DNA from 3 places in the Sphingomonas ginsenosidivorax genome. Region 3 is predicted to be linked to each of the others. Evidence: predicted binding sites of a transcription regulator. Region 3 holds the regulator's gene; each other region holds the start of a gene.

What was found. Region 3 encodes LexA, which represses DNA repair genes until DNA is damaged. Its sites were predicted from a motif close to GTTCCNCNCTTGTTCT; they were not measured.
Region 1: FSB78_RS08720 (ATP-dependent helicase) is a predicted target of LexA. The motif match lies at 1,968-1,983, and genes of this name have one in related genera.
Region 2: recA (recombinase RecA) is a predicted target of LexA. The motif match lies at 2,171-2,186, and genes of this name have one in related genera.

What each region holds. Positions count from the first base shown of each region.
Region 1 is NZ_VOQR01000001.1:1,912,547-1,917,765, reverse strand. It holds gene FSB78_RS08720 (ATP-dependent helicase) at 1-1,964, opposite strand, end outside; gene FSB78_RS08715 (inorganic phosphate transporter) at 2,104-3,762, shown strand; gene FSB78_RS08710 (hypothetical protein) at 3,845-4,150, shown strand; gene FSB78_RS08705 (VOC family protein) at 4,300-4,689, shown strand; gene FSB78_RS08700 (MFS transporter) at 4,729-5,219, shown strand, end outside.
Region 2 is NZ_VOQR01000001.1:1,815,688-1,820,906, reverse strand. It holds gene FSB78_RS08310 (tetratricopeptide repeat protein) at 1-1,317, shown strand, start outside; gene FSB78_RS08305 (4-(cytidine 5'-diphospho)-2-C-methyl-D-erythritol kinase) at 1,314-2,138, shown strand; gene recA (recombinase RecA) at 2,262-3,335, shown strand; gene FSB78_RS08295 (3-hydroxybutyrate dehydrogenase) at 4,516-5,219, shown strand, end outside.
Region 3 is NZ_VOQR01000001.1:749,514-754,732, reverse strand. It holds gene moaC (cyclic pyranopterin monophosphate synthase MoaC) at 1-369, shown strand, start outside; gene FSB78_RS19060 (hypothetical protein) at 651-815, shown strand; gene FSB78_RS03315 (molybdopterin molybdotransferase MoeA) at 815-1,996, shown strand; gene lexA (transcriptional repressor LexA) at 2,076-2,747, shown strand; gene FSB78_RS03305 (ComEC/Rec2 family competence protein) at 2,884-5,088, opposite strand; gene gltX (glutamate--tRNA ligase) at 5,168-5,219, shown strand, end outside.

The DNA.
Region 1 (5,219 bases), 1.2 Mb from region 3:
CTCGCGCCGCCCGACATGGTGGTCTCGGCATCGATATGCTCGTCGGGGAGTTCGCCGACGAAGCGTGACGGGATCGACGAATTCCACTGGCCGTAGATGCGGCGGTTGGCGGCGTGGATGATGACCGCAAGGCGCCGCGCGCGCGTGATCGCGACATAGGCGAGGCGGCGTTCCTCCTCCAAGCTCTTCACGCCGCCCTCGTCGAGCGAGCGTTGCGAGGGGAACAGCCCTTCCTCCCAGCCGACGCAGAAGACGGTGTCGTATTCGAGACCCTTGGCGGCGTGGATCGTCATGATCGTGACCTGCGGGTCCTGCGCGCCGCCCTCATTGTCCATGACCAGCGAGACGTGTTCGAGGAACGCGCCGAGCGAGTCGTATTCCTCCATCGCGCGGACGAGCTCGCTGAGGTTCTCGAGCCGGCCGGTGGCCTCGACCGATTTCTCGGCCTGGTACATCGCGGTGTAGCCGCTCTCGTCGAGCAGCTGGCGCGCGAGCTCGGCGTGGGGGAGGCTGGACGCCATGTCGCGCCAGCGCGCGATGTCGCCGACGAGGCGGCCGAGCGATTTCTTGGCGGCCCCGGTCAGTTCGTCGGTGTCGAGGATGCGCGCGGCGGCGGTGGTCAGCGGCACGCCCGTCGCGCGGGCGAGCTGGTGGACCTTCGCCACCGCCTTGTCGCCGAGCCCTCGCTTGGGAACGTTGACGATGCGTTCGAAGGCGAGGTCGTCGGCGGGCTGGTTGACGACACGTAAGTAAGCGAGCGCGTCGCGGATCTCGGCACGTTCGTAGAAGCGAAAACCCCCGACGATCTTGTACGGCATCCCGATCGCGATGAAGCGGTCCTCGAACTCGCGCGTCTGGTGCTGCGCGCGGACGAGGATCGCGACTTCGTCGAGGCTCTTGCCCGAGCGGCGGACGGCGTCGATCTCCTCGCCGACGCGGCGCGCCTCCTCGGGGCCGTCCCAGACGCCGATGACCTTGACCTTCTCGCCGACGTCGAGCTCGGTCCAGAGCTGTTTCCCCAGGCGCCCGCCATTGTTGGCGATCACGCCCGACGCCGCGCCCAGGATATGCGGGGTGCTGCGGTAATTCTGTTCGAGACGGATGACCTTCGCGCCGGGGAAGTCGCGTTCGAACTTCAGGATGTTCTCGACCTGTGCGCCGCGCCAGGAATAGATCGACTGGTCGTCGTCACCGACGCAGGCGATGTTCTTGTGCTCCTGCGCGAGCAGCCGCAGCCAGAGATATTGCGACGAGTTGGTATCCTGATACTCGTCGACCATGATGTATTTGAAGCGCTGCTGGTAGATCGCGAGCACGTCGCGGTGGCGCTTCAGGATGACCAGCATGTGGAGCAGAAGGTCACCAAAGTCACACGCGTTGAGAGCGACGAGGCGGGCCTGGTACTGCGCGTACAACTCGCCGCCGCGGCCGTTGGCGTAGCGTTCGGATTCGCCGGCATCGATGTCGGCGGGGACGAGGCCCTTGTTCTTCCATTGGTCGATCAGCCCGGCGAGCGACCGCGCGGGGAAGCGCTTTTCGTCGATGTCGGCGGCTAGGATCAGCTGCTTCAACAGGCGCAGCTGGTCGTCGGTGTCGAGGATCGTGAAGTTCGACTGCAGCCCGACCAGCTCGGCATGGCGGCGCAGCATCTTGGCGGCGATCGCGTGGAAGGTGCCGAGCCAGGGCATGCCCTCGACCGCGTCGCCGACGAGTCGGCCGACCCGCTCGCGCATCTCGCGTGCGGCCTTGTTGGTGAAGGTGACCGACAGGATCTCGCTGGGCCACGCTTTCCGCGTGAAGATCAGGTGGGCGAGTCGTGCGGTCAGCGCGGCGGTCTTGCCGGTGCCGGCGCCCGCGATGATCAGCACGGGGCCGTCGGTGGTCAGTACCGCCTCGCGCTGCGGCGGGTTGAGGCCGCGGAGATAGGGCGGTTCGGCTTGGGCGGTCTGAGCGAGCTGGTTCACCGGTGAACAGGTAGGGAACGGGACGGCCGGGGGCAAGCCGCGACGGGCGTGCGTCCGTGCCGAAACGGGGGCTGGTGCCGGACAAGGCCAGCGCGATTGTCATAAAAACGTCACCATCGGCGGCAAAGGCGGGTCTGCCATGGCAACCACCTTTACACCGCACGGTGAATCGATCGCGTCGCACTCCAAGCCGGCGCATGCCGGACCGAGGCTCGACCACGCGCTCCATCCCTCGACCCGCTGGATCTTCCTCGCCGTGCTGCTCGGCGGTCTGGGCTATGCCGGGTTCAGCGTCTTCGTCGATACCGCGCAGGTCGGCGAGAACCTGGCGTTCGGGGCGTTCGCGTTCCTCGCGCTCGCGCTGCTGATCGCGCTGGGGTTCGAATTCGTAAACGGCTTCCACGATACCGCCAACGCGGTCGCGACGGTGATTTACACGCACTCGATGCCGGCGCCGCTGGCCGTGCTGTGGTCGGGGTTCTTCAACTTCCTGGGCGTGGTGCTGTCGTCGGGCGCCGTCGCCTATTCGATCATCACGCTGTTGCCGGTCGATCTGATCCTCAACGTCGGCAGCGCGGGCGGGTTCGCGATGATCTTCGCGCTGCTGCTCGCCGCGATCCTGTGGAATCTCGCGACGTGGTTCGTGGGGCTGCCCAATTCGTCGAGCCATGCGCTGATCGGATCGATCCTGGGCGTGGGCCTCGCCAACCAGATCCTGCGCGGCGGCGCCGACGGGACGTCGGGCGTCGACATGGCGCAGGTCTGGAAAGTGCTCTCCGCGCTGGCGTTCAGCCCGCTGGTCGGGTTCGCGGGCGCCCTGTTGCTGTTGCTGGTGATGAAGCGGTTCGTGCGCGACAAGACGCTGTACGAGGCGCCGAAGGATCAGTCGCCGCCGCCAAAGGGGATCCGTGCGCTGTTGATCGGCACCTGCACCGCGGTCAGCTTCGCGCATGGCAGCAACGACGGGCAGAAGGGCATGGGGCTGATTATGCTGATCCTGATCGGCTGCGCCCCGACCGCCTATGCGCTCAACCGCACCGTGCCCGAGAGCGCGACGCCGGGGTTCGTGCAGGCTGCGCGCGCCGCGTCGTCGGCCTATGCGGCGCACGCCAACGGCCCGGCCACCAATCTCGCCGCCGCCCGCACGGTGGTCACGCAGGCGCTGAAGACCAAGCGGATCGACGATCCGGCGGTGTATGGCGGGCTTGCCGCGCTGTCGAACGACGTATCGGATCGCATCGCGGGCTATGGTTCGCTCGGCAAGGTGCCCGCCGCGGCGACGCCGAACCTGCGCAACGACATGTACCTGGTGCTCGACACGACCAAGCTGGTCGCGTCCGACACGCGTGCACAGGCCCGCTTCACCGCGCAGGAGGTGGGAGTCCTCAAGGCGTATGGCACGCAGCTCGAGCACGGCACGCGCTACATCCCGCTATGGGTGAAGGTCACGGTCGCGCTGGCGCTGGGGCTGGGCACGATGGTCGGCTGGAAGCGGATCGTCGTCACGGTCGGCGAGCGGATCGGCAAGTCGCATCTGACGTACGGCATGGGCGCGTCGGCCGAGCTGATGGCGGCGGCGACGATCATGCTGGCGGACCGCTATGGCCTGCCGGTGTCGACCACGCACATCCTGTCGTCGGGCGTCGCCGGCGCGAGCGTCGCGAACGGCGGGGGGCTGCAGCGGCGCACGGTGCGCAACATGATCCTCGCCTGGGTGATGACGCTGCCGGTGGCGATGCTGCTCGCTGGCGTGCTGTACTGGGCGCTGCTCGGCGTCGCGCAGGGCATGGGGTATTGAACGCACGGTTGCTAACGCCCTGACGTCCGGGAACAAGTTGACGATGCTATCGTTTCTTTTCCGTTACAACAGGGAGAGTATCATGTCCGATTACCGCACCACCGAGACCGTTCCGCCGAAGCGTCGGGGCGGCGCGTCGACGATCGTGATCGTCCTGGTCGTGATCGCCGCCATCGTCGGCGTGCTGTTCGCCACCGGGTTCTGGAGCGCCGACGTCAAGAATGACGGCGCGCTGCCGCAGGTCTCGGTCAAGGGCGGCGAGCTGCCGAACGTCGACCTGAACTCGAAGGAAGTCGTCGTCGGCACCAAGAAGACCGAAGTCGAAGTCCCCAAGGTGAAGACCGAAACCGAGACGGTCGACGTCCCGACGGTCGGCGTGAAGAAGTAAGCCGACCCGCATCACGGCGACGAAGGCCTCCACCTCGCGGTGGGGGCCTTTTTCATTTGGAACGCCTTCGATTGCCGATGCCGGATGGAATCCGTCGCGCCGGGGTGTAGCAACCGGGGTGCGCGGAGGTCCGCGTCGGGAGAGAGAGAATGTTCAACCACGTGATGGTCGGATCGAACGATATCGAGCGGTCCAAGCGGTTCTACGACGCCGTGCTGGGCGTGCTCGGTGCGGGCGAGCCGGCTCGGAACGTCACGGACAGCGGGCACGTCCGGCTGTTCTACCGCCACGCCGGCAATGCGTTCGCGGTCAGCCAGCCGATCGACGACCAGCCTGCGACGCCGGGGAATGGCAGCACCATCGGGTTCAAGTGCGAGTCGCTCGAACAGGTCCAGGCGTTCCACGATGCCGCCGTCGCCAATGGCGGAAGCTCGATCGAAGCCGCGCCGGGACCGCGTGACACGGGGCTGGGGCGGCTCAACCTCGGCTATGTCCGCGACCCCGACGGCAACAAGCTGTGCGCGATCCATCGCGGCTAGCCGGTTGACCGCGCCAGGCGTTCGACGGATGCACGGGCGATGACGACGCTTCGCTCCCATCGCCGCATCCTCGCCGCCAGCCTGGTCGGCACCGCGGTCGAATTCTACGATTTCTACATCTATGCGACCGCGGCCGCGCTGGTGTACGGGCCGCTGTTCTTCAGCGGGCAGTCGCCGGGGGCGCAGCTGTTGCTGTCCTATGCGACGTTCGGGCTCGCCTTCGTCGCGCGGCCGGTGGGCGCGGTGCTGTTCGGGCATTTCGGCGACCGCGTCGGGCGCAAGTCGACTTTGGTCGCGAGCCTGGTGCTGATGGGCGGGTCTACCGTCGCGATCGCGTTCCTGCCGACCTATGCGCAGGTCGGGTGGATCGCGCCTGCGCTGCTGTGCCTGATGCGGCTGGGGCAGGGGCTGGGGCTGGGCGGCGAATGGGGCGGGGCGGCGTTGCTCGCGGTCGAGAACGCGCCGGCGCATCGTCGCAATACGTGGGGGATGTTCCCGCCGCTCGGCGCGCCGGTCGGGTTCCTGGCCGC
Region 2 (5,219 bases), 1.1 Mb from region 3:
TCCGATGCGGCGCTGCTGCCGCTCGCCGTGGCGGCACGGCGGGGTGACGCCAAGGCTGCGGACGCGGCGATCGCGCGCCTCGCGACCGGGCCGCTCGCGGTGCTCGTCCCGGCGCTGACCGGCTGGACGGTGTTCGTGCGCGGCGGCGATCCGGCAGCCGCCTTGGGGGCCGCCCCCAAGGATCTCGTTGCAACGCGCTTCGCGACCGAGACGCGCGCGCTCCTGCTGATCGCCAGGGGCCGCTACGATGCCGGCATCGCTGCGCTCAGCCCCGATCTGCGCATGCCCAACGACCTGCGCGTCGCCGCCGCGCAGCTGCTGTTCGGCCAGCGTCAGGACGCCGCCGCGCGCACGCTGCTCGACGGGCGCGACCCGACGTTCGTCGCGTTGCGCGAGGGTGCGCCGGCAAAACCCACGCTGGGGTTCGGCGTCTCGCGCCTGCTGGTCAGGGTCGCGAGCGATCTGGCCGGGGGCACGCCGACCCCGCTCTCGATCGCGCTGACCCAGGCTGCGCTCACCGCGGATCCGTCCTGCGACCGTGCGCGCATCCTGCTCGCCGATGCACTCGGGAAGGGCGGGGCGGTCGCGCGCGCGCTCGCGGTGCTCGACGGCGTCGACCCGGACAGCCCGTTCGCGGGCGCCGCGGCGGCCGAGCGGGTCGTCGTCCTGACGACGGCGGGGCGGGATGCCGACGCTCTCGCGGTCGCGGCGGCGCGCGCGGACCGGGCGGAGGCCGACGCCTATGACTGGCAACGCTATGCCGACCTGCTGGTCAATAGCGACCGCGCCGCCGATGCGGTGCCCTATTACCGGCGCGTCATCGACACCGGCGAGCAGGGCGACGGCTGGGCCGCGTGGCTGCAATATGGCGGGGCGCTCGACCAGGCGGGGCGCTGGCCCGAAGCGCGCGAGGCGCTCGCCAAGGCCGTCGCGCGCGGTCCGAACGAGCCGATCGCGCTCAACTATCTGGGATTTGCGCGCGTCGAGCATGGCGAGGACGTCGCCGGTTCGACGCGGCTGCTGGCGCATGCGGCGACGCTCGATCCCGACAATGCCTCGATCACCGATTCGCTCGGATGGGCGTATCACCTGGGCGGCAACACGGTGCGTGCGCTGCCATTGCTCGAGCGCGCCGCGATCGCCGAACCGACCAATACCGAGATCGGCGAGCATCTGGGCGATGCCTATTGGACGCTCGGGCGACGGTACGAGGCGCGCTATGCGTGGCGGGCGGCGCAGGTAACCGCGACCGGCGACGGCGTGACGCGTCTGGCAACGAAGATCGCCGACGGGTTGCCGACGGGGGTACGGCGATGATCACCGAGCGCGCACCCGCGAAGATCAATCTCGCGCTCCATGTCCGGCAGCGGCGGCCGGACGGCTATCACGATATCGAGACGCTGTTCGCGTTCGCGGCGGACGGCGACGTCGTGACGGTGGAGGGGGCCGCGCGCGACCGGTTCGCGATCGTCGGTCCGTTCGCGGCCGGGCTGGACGCGGAGGCGGACAATCTCGTCACGCGGGCCGCGCGCGCGTTCGTCGAGGCGTTCGGGATTGTGGCGGCGCACGCGATCACGCTCGACAAGCGGTTGCCGATCGCATCGGGGATCGGTGGGGGATCGGCCGATGCGGCGGCGACGTTGCGGGCGCTCGCGCGGTTGCATGCGGTGCCGCTCGACGACGCGCGGCTGTACCGGATCGCCGCGGCGCTCGGTGCGGACGTGCCCGCCTGTCTCGACGGGCGGACCACGCTCGGCACCGGCAAAGGCGATGCGCTGGTCGCGATCGACGGGCTGGCGGGGACGCCGCTGCTGCTCGTCAACCCGGGTGTCGCGGTGTCGACCGCCGCGGTGTTCCGGACGTGGGACGGTGTCGATCGTGGCGGGATCGGCGAGGGCGACCTGCTCGCGCGGGCACGGGCAGGCCGCAACGACCTGGAGCCGCCGGCGCTTGCTCTCGCGCCGGTGATCGGCGCGGTGCGGGCGGTTCTCGACGCGGCGCCCGGGGTGTTGCTGTCGCGGATGTCGGGATCGGGCGCGACGTGTTTCGCATTGTTCGACGAGGCGGGCGCGTGTGCGGCGGCGGCGGCTGAGGCGCGGGCGCGCGGATGGTGGACGCTGCAGACCTTCCTGACCTGACCGGCCATGCGATTATCTGGTCGATAATCGATGTTCTCCGCTTGTTCCATGAGAACAAATGCGATACACAGTCCGCAACGCGTTGAACGGATCGCGCGCTTGGTCTAGCGATGGAGCTTCCCGATGGCCGCAAGTCTGAAAGTGATCGATACCGGCATGGCAACAGCCACAACAGACCGCCAGAAGGCACTCGATGCCGCACTGGCACAGATCGACCGCGCATTCGGCAAGGGCTCGGCGATGCGCCTGGGTTCGAAGGAGACGATGCAGGTCGAGGTGATCTCGACCGGCTCGCTCGGGCTCGACATCGCGCTCGGCGTCGGCGGCCTGCCGCGCGGCCGCGTGATCGAGATCTACGGGCCCGAGAGCTCGGGCAAGACGACGCTTGCGCTTCACGTCATCGCCGAAGCGCAGAAGGGTGGTGGCACCGCGGCGTTCGTCGATGCCGAGCATGCGCTCGACCCGGTCTATGCCAAGAAGCTGGGCGTCAACATCGACGAACTGATCGTGTCGCAGCCCGACACCGGCGAGCAGGCGCTCGAGATCGTCGACACGCTGGTGCGGTCGAACGCGATCGACGTGCTGGTGGTCGATTCGGTCGCGGCGCTCGTGCCGCGGGCTGAAATCGAGGGCGAGATGGGCGACAGCCACGTCGGCCTGCAGGCCCGGTTGATGTCGCAGTCGCTGCGCAAGCTGACGGGCTCGATCAGCCGGTCGCGCTGCATGGTGATCTTCATCAACCAGCTACGCATGAAGATCGGCGTGATGTACGGCAACCCCGAGACCACGACGGGCGGCAACGCGCTGAAATTCTACGCGAGCGTCCGTCTCGACATCCGCCGCACCGGCGCGATCAAGACCGGCGAGGAGGTCGTCGGCAACCAGACCCGCGTCAAGGTCGTGAAGAACAAGGTCGCGCCGCCGTTCAAGCAGGTCGAGTTCGACATCATGTACGGGCAGGGCGTCTCGAAGCTCGGCGAGATCCTCGATCTGGGCGTGAAGGCCGGGATCGTCGAGAAGTCGGGCGCATGGTTCAGCTATGACAGCGTACGCCTGGGCCAGGGCCGCGAGAATTCGAAGACCTTCCTCAAGGACAATCCCGACATGGCCGACCGCCTGGAAAAGGCGATCCGCGCGCGGACCGACAAGGTGGCGGAAGACATGATGGTGGGACCCGACGCGGACGATGATGCGTAAGGGCAGACCGGTCTGACGGAATTCCCTTCAGACGTATTGCCGCGTGGTGCGCGCTATGACGTGCGACACCGGATCGGCGCCGGAAGATGTCGGCGACGTATCCATTCTTCCCCTCCCGCGTGCGGGAGGGGATCGAGGGGCGGGCTCGCGCTATCGTCGGTCGTGTGGCCGGTGGGGCGCGCGACGCCTCCGTAGGATTTTCAGTGGCAGAGTAGCGGTTGCGCCTCGCCTCCTTGGTGATGCGATCGCCAAGGCTCCTGTGTCGCGACGATCTTTGAGCCTCCTAAAGGCCCCAATATTTCAAGATCCTAGGATCCTGAGGTCCTGAGGTCCTGAGATTCTGGGATCCTGAGATCCCCCAGGTTCTTCAGGTCGTGCTTTCCGTCGGGTCTAATCTCGGCCGGACCTACGATATCAATGACGACCGCGAAGGCCGTGTGCGCATTCCTTTCCGCCCGTGGTGGGATAGACGGTAGCTTTCCGTCGACCACAGCCGATCATGGATAGAGTACGTGGCACTTCCATGCAGGATTTGGAGAAGCGTAGCAGGGCACGCTTGACCTGTTTGCTTTGGTAGTGCCCGGGATCTGGCGCTCGAAACAATTCCTACGGCTGCGAGCCTGTCGTGACAGCGGTACGATGGCGACGCGATCGCACAATCCTGACAGGTCCAGCGAACAGGACAGGTCCGGACGGTCGCGATGGTTCCGCCGGTCGGTCGGGCATCGGAGCGATACGTGGTAGCGGGTGAGGTAGATATCGCCTTGCGGCATCGTATAACAATCGGGAGGTCTTTCGGTTCTTCCACCTGTCGGTTCATTCTCAGGCATCGTGCCCCGGTCATCGTGCTCCGGTCATTGTATCCCAGTCATCGTGTCTTAGTCATCCTGCTCGAATCATTCGGCGGTGATCGTCATGCCGTCGGCAGGCTCGACTGATCGGACGTGGCGGTGGACGACTTTCGCACATGGATGTTCAGCGGCGGATATTCGACTTTGATGTCGGTGCCACCGGTGCGCTAGGACGCGCAGCACGTGGTGGTCCTTCGTCGCGCTGTCGGCGTCCGGCGATCTCGTCCGGACCGCAGGGCTAGCGAGGGGTACGCGAAAGGGACCGGGCGCAGGTCAGCATGGTCACCTGTCGCGGTTTTCGCGACGGCGGGCGAATGGAGGAGAGACGCATGTTCCTGAAGGGCAAGACCGCCGTCATCACGGGCTCGACATCGGGCATCGGCCTTGCCTACGCCAAGGCGTTCGCGGCCGAGGGCGCGGCGGTGGTGATCAACGGCTTCGGCGACGCGGACGCCATCGAACGCGACCGCGCCGCGCTCGCCGCGACGAGCGGGGCGGCGGCACTGTACGACCCTGCGGACATGACCAGGCCCGACGAGATCGCGGCGCTGGTCGCGCGCGCGGTCGCCGAGACGGGCAGTTGCGACATCGTCGTCAACAATGCCGGCATCCAGCACGTCGCGCCGATCGCCGAGTTTCCGGTCGAGAAGTTCGACGCGATCATCGCGATCAACCTGTCGTCCGCCTGGCACATGATGCGCGCGGCGGTGCCGCACATGCGCGCGAGGGGCTGGGGGCGGATCATCTCGACCGCATCGGCGCATTCGCTGGTCGCGAGCCCCAACAAGTCGGCGTACGTGATGGCGAAGCACGGGCTTGCAGGCCTCACGAAAACGATCGCACTGGAGACGGCGACCGACGGGATCACCGTCAACTGCATCTCGCCGGGCTATGTCTGGACGCCGCTCGTCGAGAACCAGATCCCCGACACGATGAAGGCGCGGGGAATGACCCGCGAGCAGGTGATGGAGAACGTGCTGCTCGCGGCGCAGCCGACCAAGGAGTTCGTCACGCCCGAGCAGGTCGCGGCGTT
Region 3 (5,219 bases):
ATCACGATGTCGCCCGAGGCCGCCACTGCGATCGCTGCGGGCACCGCGAAGAAGGGCGACGTCCTCGCCGTCGCGCGCGTCGCCGGAATCATGGCGGCCAAGCGCACCAGCGACCTGATCCCGCTCTGCCACCCGCTGCCGCTCAATTCGGTCGACATCGCGCTGGACGTCGACGACACTGGCGTCACCGTCACCGCGACGACCTCGACCGACGGCAAGACCGGCGTCGAGATGGAGGCGCTGACCGCGGTCTCGGTCACGCTGCTGACCATCTACGACATGGCAAAAGCGATCGATAAGGGCATGATCCTGAGCGACATTCGCCTGCTGTCGAAGCGCGGCGGCAAGTCGGGCGACTGGACCGCCTGAGGCGCTCGCCTAGCGCCTCCCGTCATCCTGACGAAAGTCAGGACCCAGGGCCCCGTGCGCGACGCCTGCCCCCGCGGAACAAGGCGGCGGTCGGCAGCCGAAACTCCTCAAGACACACTTCCCCGGCGAAGGCCGGGGCCCAGTTGGGAGGTAGCCGTGACGGAGCGCCACCCTACGTTACCCTTGTTCCCCAACTGGGCCCCGGCCTTCGCCGGGGAACCTGACCTCGCCAGGATGACTCAGCGCTGTCCTACACAGCCAGGATATGCCAGCCCCGTGGCATGATCCGCCGCGCCACCTCCCCGAAAAACCTCGACGTCCAGCGCCCCCTCAACATCGGCGCCGCGAAACCCTTGGACGCCCGCAACGTTCTCGACATGCGCGACGCAAAACCCGTTCGTCGTCTCAACATTCTCAACATTCGCGCCGGAACAGCCCCTCGATGATCCAACTCCTCCCCGTCGCGGATGCCCAGTCGCGGCTGTTCGCGCTCGCGCCCCGTGTCGAGTCCGAGACGCTTCCCTTGCGCGACGCCGCCGGCCGCTGGGCCGCGCAGGACATCCTTGCCAACCGCACGCAGCCCGCCGCCGACCTCTCGGCGATGGACGGCTATGCGATCCGCTTCGCCGACATGCCCGGACCCTGGACCGTGATCGGCGAAAGCGCGGCGGGACGTGCCTTCGACGGCGAGGTCCGCACCGGCGAGGCGGTCCGCATCTTCACCGGCGCCGCGCTGCCCGCGGGCGCCGACACCGTGCTGATCCAGGAAGAGGCCGCGCGCGCGGGCGAGGCTCTTACGCTGGACGGCGAAGGGCCGCCCTATCTCGGGCGCAACACTCGCGCGCGCGGGCTCGACTTCACCATCGGCGACCGGCTGGTGGCCAAGGGCGACCGTCTGACGCCAGCGCGGATCGCGGTCGCGGCGACCGGGGGGCACGGCACGCTCGGCGTCAACCGTCGCATCCGCGTCGCGGTCGCGGCGACCGGTGACGAGCTCGTCCCCCCCGGCTCCACCACCTCCGGCCTCGCGCTGCCCGAATCGAACGGCATCATGATCGCGGCGATGCTCGCGGACCTGCCCGTCGACATCGTCGATCTGGGCATCCTGCCCGACCGGCTCGAGACCTTGCGCGATGCCTTCGCGGCAGCACGATGCGACCTGCTCGTCACCACCGGCGGCGCGTCGGTCGGCGACCACGACCTGGTGCGCCCGGCGATCGAGGCGGCGGGCGGCGTCATCGATTTCTGGCGGATCGCGCTGCGGCCGGGCAAGCCGATGATGGCCGGCCGGCTCCGCGACGCGACCGTGCTCAGCCTGCCCGGCAACCCGGTTTCGGCGTTCGTCACCGCGACACTGTTCGTCCGCCCGCTGGTCGCACACATGGCCGGTGCCCGCGATCCGCTGCCGCAGACGACGCACGCACTGCTCGGCGAAGATCTCGCGGCGAACAACGCGCGCACCGATTATATGCGCGCCGAAATCAGGGACGGCCGCGCCTATGCCTCGACGATCCAGGACAGTTCGATGCTGCTCACGCTCGCCCGTTCGACCTGCCTGATCGTGCGCCCCGGCAACGCGCCTGCCGCCAAGGCAGGCGACTCGGCGGAAATCCTGGTGATTGCCTGACCGGTGCTTGACCCAGCACTTGACGTGGTAAATTTTGTTCCATAGAAGTTCCCAGTCTGTTCCGGGCCGGAGAATTGCCATGCTCACGCGCAAGCAGCACGAGCTCGTCTGCTTCATCAACGATCGTCTCGAGGATACCGGGGTGTCGCCCTCGTTCGAGGAGATGAAGGACGCGCTCGACCTCAAGTCGAAGTCGGGCGTCCACCGCCTGATCAGCGCGCTCGAGGAACGCAACTTCATCCGCCGCCTGCCCAATCGCGCCCGCGCACTCGAAGTGCTGCGGATGCCCGAACGCGCCGAGAAGAAGGCGCCGGCCAAGGCGCCTGCCGCTCCCGCCAACGTCAAGTCGGCACCGCAGCCGGCGAACGACGTGATCGAGATTCCGCTGCACGGCCGGATCGCCGCCGGCGTGCCGATCGAGGCGTTCGAGGGATCGTCGATGCTCGCGGTCCCCGCCGCGCTGCTCGGTGCGGGGGAGCATTATGCGCTCGAGGTTTCGGGCGACTCGATGGTCGAGGCCGGGATCCTCGACGGCGACTATGCCCTCATCCGCCGGACCGAGACCGCCCGTGACGGCGAAATCGTCGTCGCGCTGATCGAGGAAAGCGAGGCGACGCTCAAATTCTTCCGCCGCGAAGGCGCGATGGTCCGCCTCGACCCCGCCAACCGCGCCTACGACCCGCAGCGCTACGCCCCCGCGCAGGTCCGCGTGCAAGGGAAGTTGTCCGGTATCCTGCGCCGCTACGACTGAAGCTCCTGTCTCCCGCGAAGGCGGGAGAAGTCCTGAGCGCGGCGACTGGGAGCTGCCGGGTGCAGGTTCGATGGAAGCGGGACTAGGTATTGCGCGTATTGAAACCGTCATCCTGGGCTCGACCCAGGACCCAGGGTCACGAGTGCTGCGCCTGCGACCCTGGATCCTGACGTTCGTCAGGATGACGGGCCCTCCAGACATGATCGCGTCCTCGAAAACCAGGACGGTGCGTGAACGCGCGCGGCGCCGCCTGCACCCGCCACGGATGCCGATCGCCCGGCGATAAGACCGTCGTTACCCGTCCGGTGCCGAGCGTGACCGCCACGCCCCCCGTCCGCTGCAACGTCCACCGGTCGAGCCGCAGCCACCGCGGCATGCAGCCCCGCGGCAACCCGCGCTCGCTGACGACGATATCGGCAGACCGGCACGCCGCGATTAGCGCGGCCGTCGGCACCGGATACAGGCTCCGCGTCGCCACGATCCGCCACGTGCGCGCGCCCGCGGTGATATCGGTCATGCACAGATCGCGACTGCACCGTGCATCGGGCTGGTCGGACAGCCATGACGGTTCGCCGATCAGCCCACCATTCTCGGCCAGCGTATCGCGGACATAGTCTCCCGCCCGATCCCGCAACAGCGCCAGCCCTGCCGCGGTCCGCACCGCGACATGCCGCCCGTCCCCGGTCACCAGCAGGTCCGGCGCCGGCGTCGCCAGCGCCCAGCTCGCCCCGAACAGCAGTGGCACCAGCCCCAGGCGTCGCCACCGCGTCCGCCACAGCGCGATCCATAGCCCCCCGCCGACCATCGCGGCATAGGCACCGTCAGGCATCGCCGGCAGCGATCGGACAGCGCCCGGCACCGCCGCCACGAGATGCGCAAGCCAGAGGAGAAGGTCGAGCGCCTGCTGGACCAGCCACCACAGGGGCGCACCCAGCTCGACCGCGTCGAGCAGCAACGCCGCCGCCTCCAACGGCATGACGACGAAGGTCGTCAGCGGGATCGCGACGATATTCGCGACCGCGCCGTACAGTCCGGCGCGGTGGAAATGATAGACCGCGATCGGCATCAGCGCCGCCTCGACGACGATCCCCGTCAGCAGCAGCGAACCGAGCGCGCGCGCCAGCCGCCGTGCCGCGCCCTCCTCGTGCGGTCCGAACAGCGCGGTGATCCGCGGATGTTCGTGCAAGGCGACGATGGCGGCGATCGCGGCGAACGACAGCTGGAAGCTCGGGCCCGCCAGCGCCTCCGGCAGCGCGAGCAGGACGATGACTGCGCCCATCGCCAGCGCGCGGAGCGTCACTGCCTGCCGGCCTATCGCCAGCGCCGCCAGAACCAGGAGCGCCGCTACGCAGCTCCGGATCGTCGGCACCTGGGCGCCGGTCAGCAGCGTATAGCCGATCGCCGCACCCGCCCCGGCCACCGCCGCGACCAAGGGCAATCGGACGCGCAGCGCCAGCCACGGGCTGAGCGCCAGCAACCGCATGACGATCAGCATCGTCGCGGTCACCGCGGCGGTGATATGCAGCCCGCTGACCGACAGCAGGTGTGCGAGACCCGCGCGGCGCATCGCCTCCGAATCGTCCTCCCCGATCGCGCCGATATCGCCGGTCGCCAGCGCCGCCGCGATCCCGCCGGCGCTGCCGTCCAGGCTGTGGGTGATATGCGCGGACAGCCGCCCGCGCAGTCCCGATCCACCATCGGCGGGTGTCGTCACCACGACCGGCCCGAAGCCCCTGCCCGTCGCGCCGAGCCCGGCGAACCACGCGACGCGCGCGAAGTCATAGGCACCGGGCACGGCCGGCAAGGGCGGCGGCATCAGCCGTGCACGCAGGCGGATCATGGCGCCCTCGCCCAGCCCCTTCGGCGCATCCGCTTCGGCGAGATTGACCCGGACGCGGGGCGGCAGGTCGAGCGCTTCACCGCGCGCATCGGTCACGGACCCGACCGGGAGCAGCGTGACCCGTACCAGCGCCCGGGCCGCGAGCGGCTCGACCCGCTCGACCTGCGCCGCGAACGTCGCCACGGTCGGCCGCTGGAGCACGGGTGCCGCCACCCGGTCCGCACGCGCCCAGACCAGCGCCAGTCCAGCGGCGGCCGCCAGCGCACCGATCGCGATCACGCGGGCCGCCCGTCCGCCGCGCCCGGTCGCCAGCGCCGCGCAGCCGATCGCACTCAGCAGCAGGATCGCCGTCCGCCACGCGGTCGCATCCGGCAACGCGAACCACAGCGCGATCCCCGCGCCCAGCGCGACCGGCAGCCACAATATCAGCTGATCGCGCTCCGCCTCCAGCCAGCGCTCGATCGCGCGGCCGGTCCCCGCCACGATCGGCGGCACGCCCATTTGTCGCCGCGCGGGGGCCATGCTAGGGGCGGCGACGGCTGAACTGGCCATCGTTCTTACAGTCTGGGAGCACCCGCGGTTGGGCGCAACATCTGAAACGCATGCGGCATCGCCTGCATCCGTGGTTACCC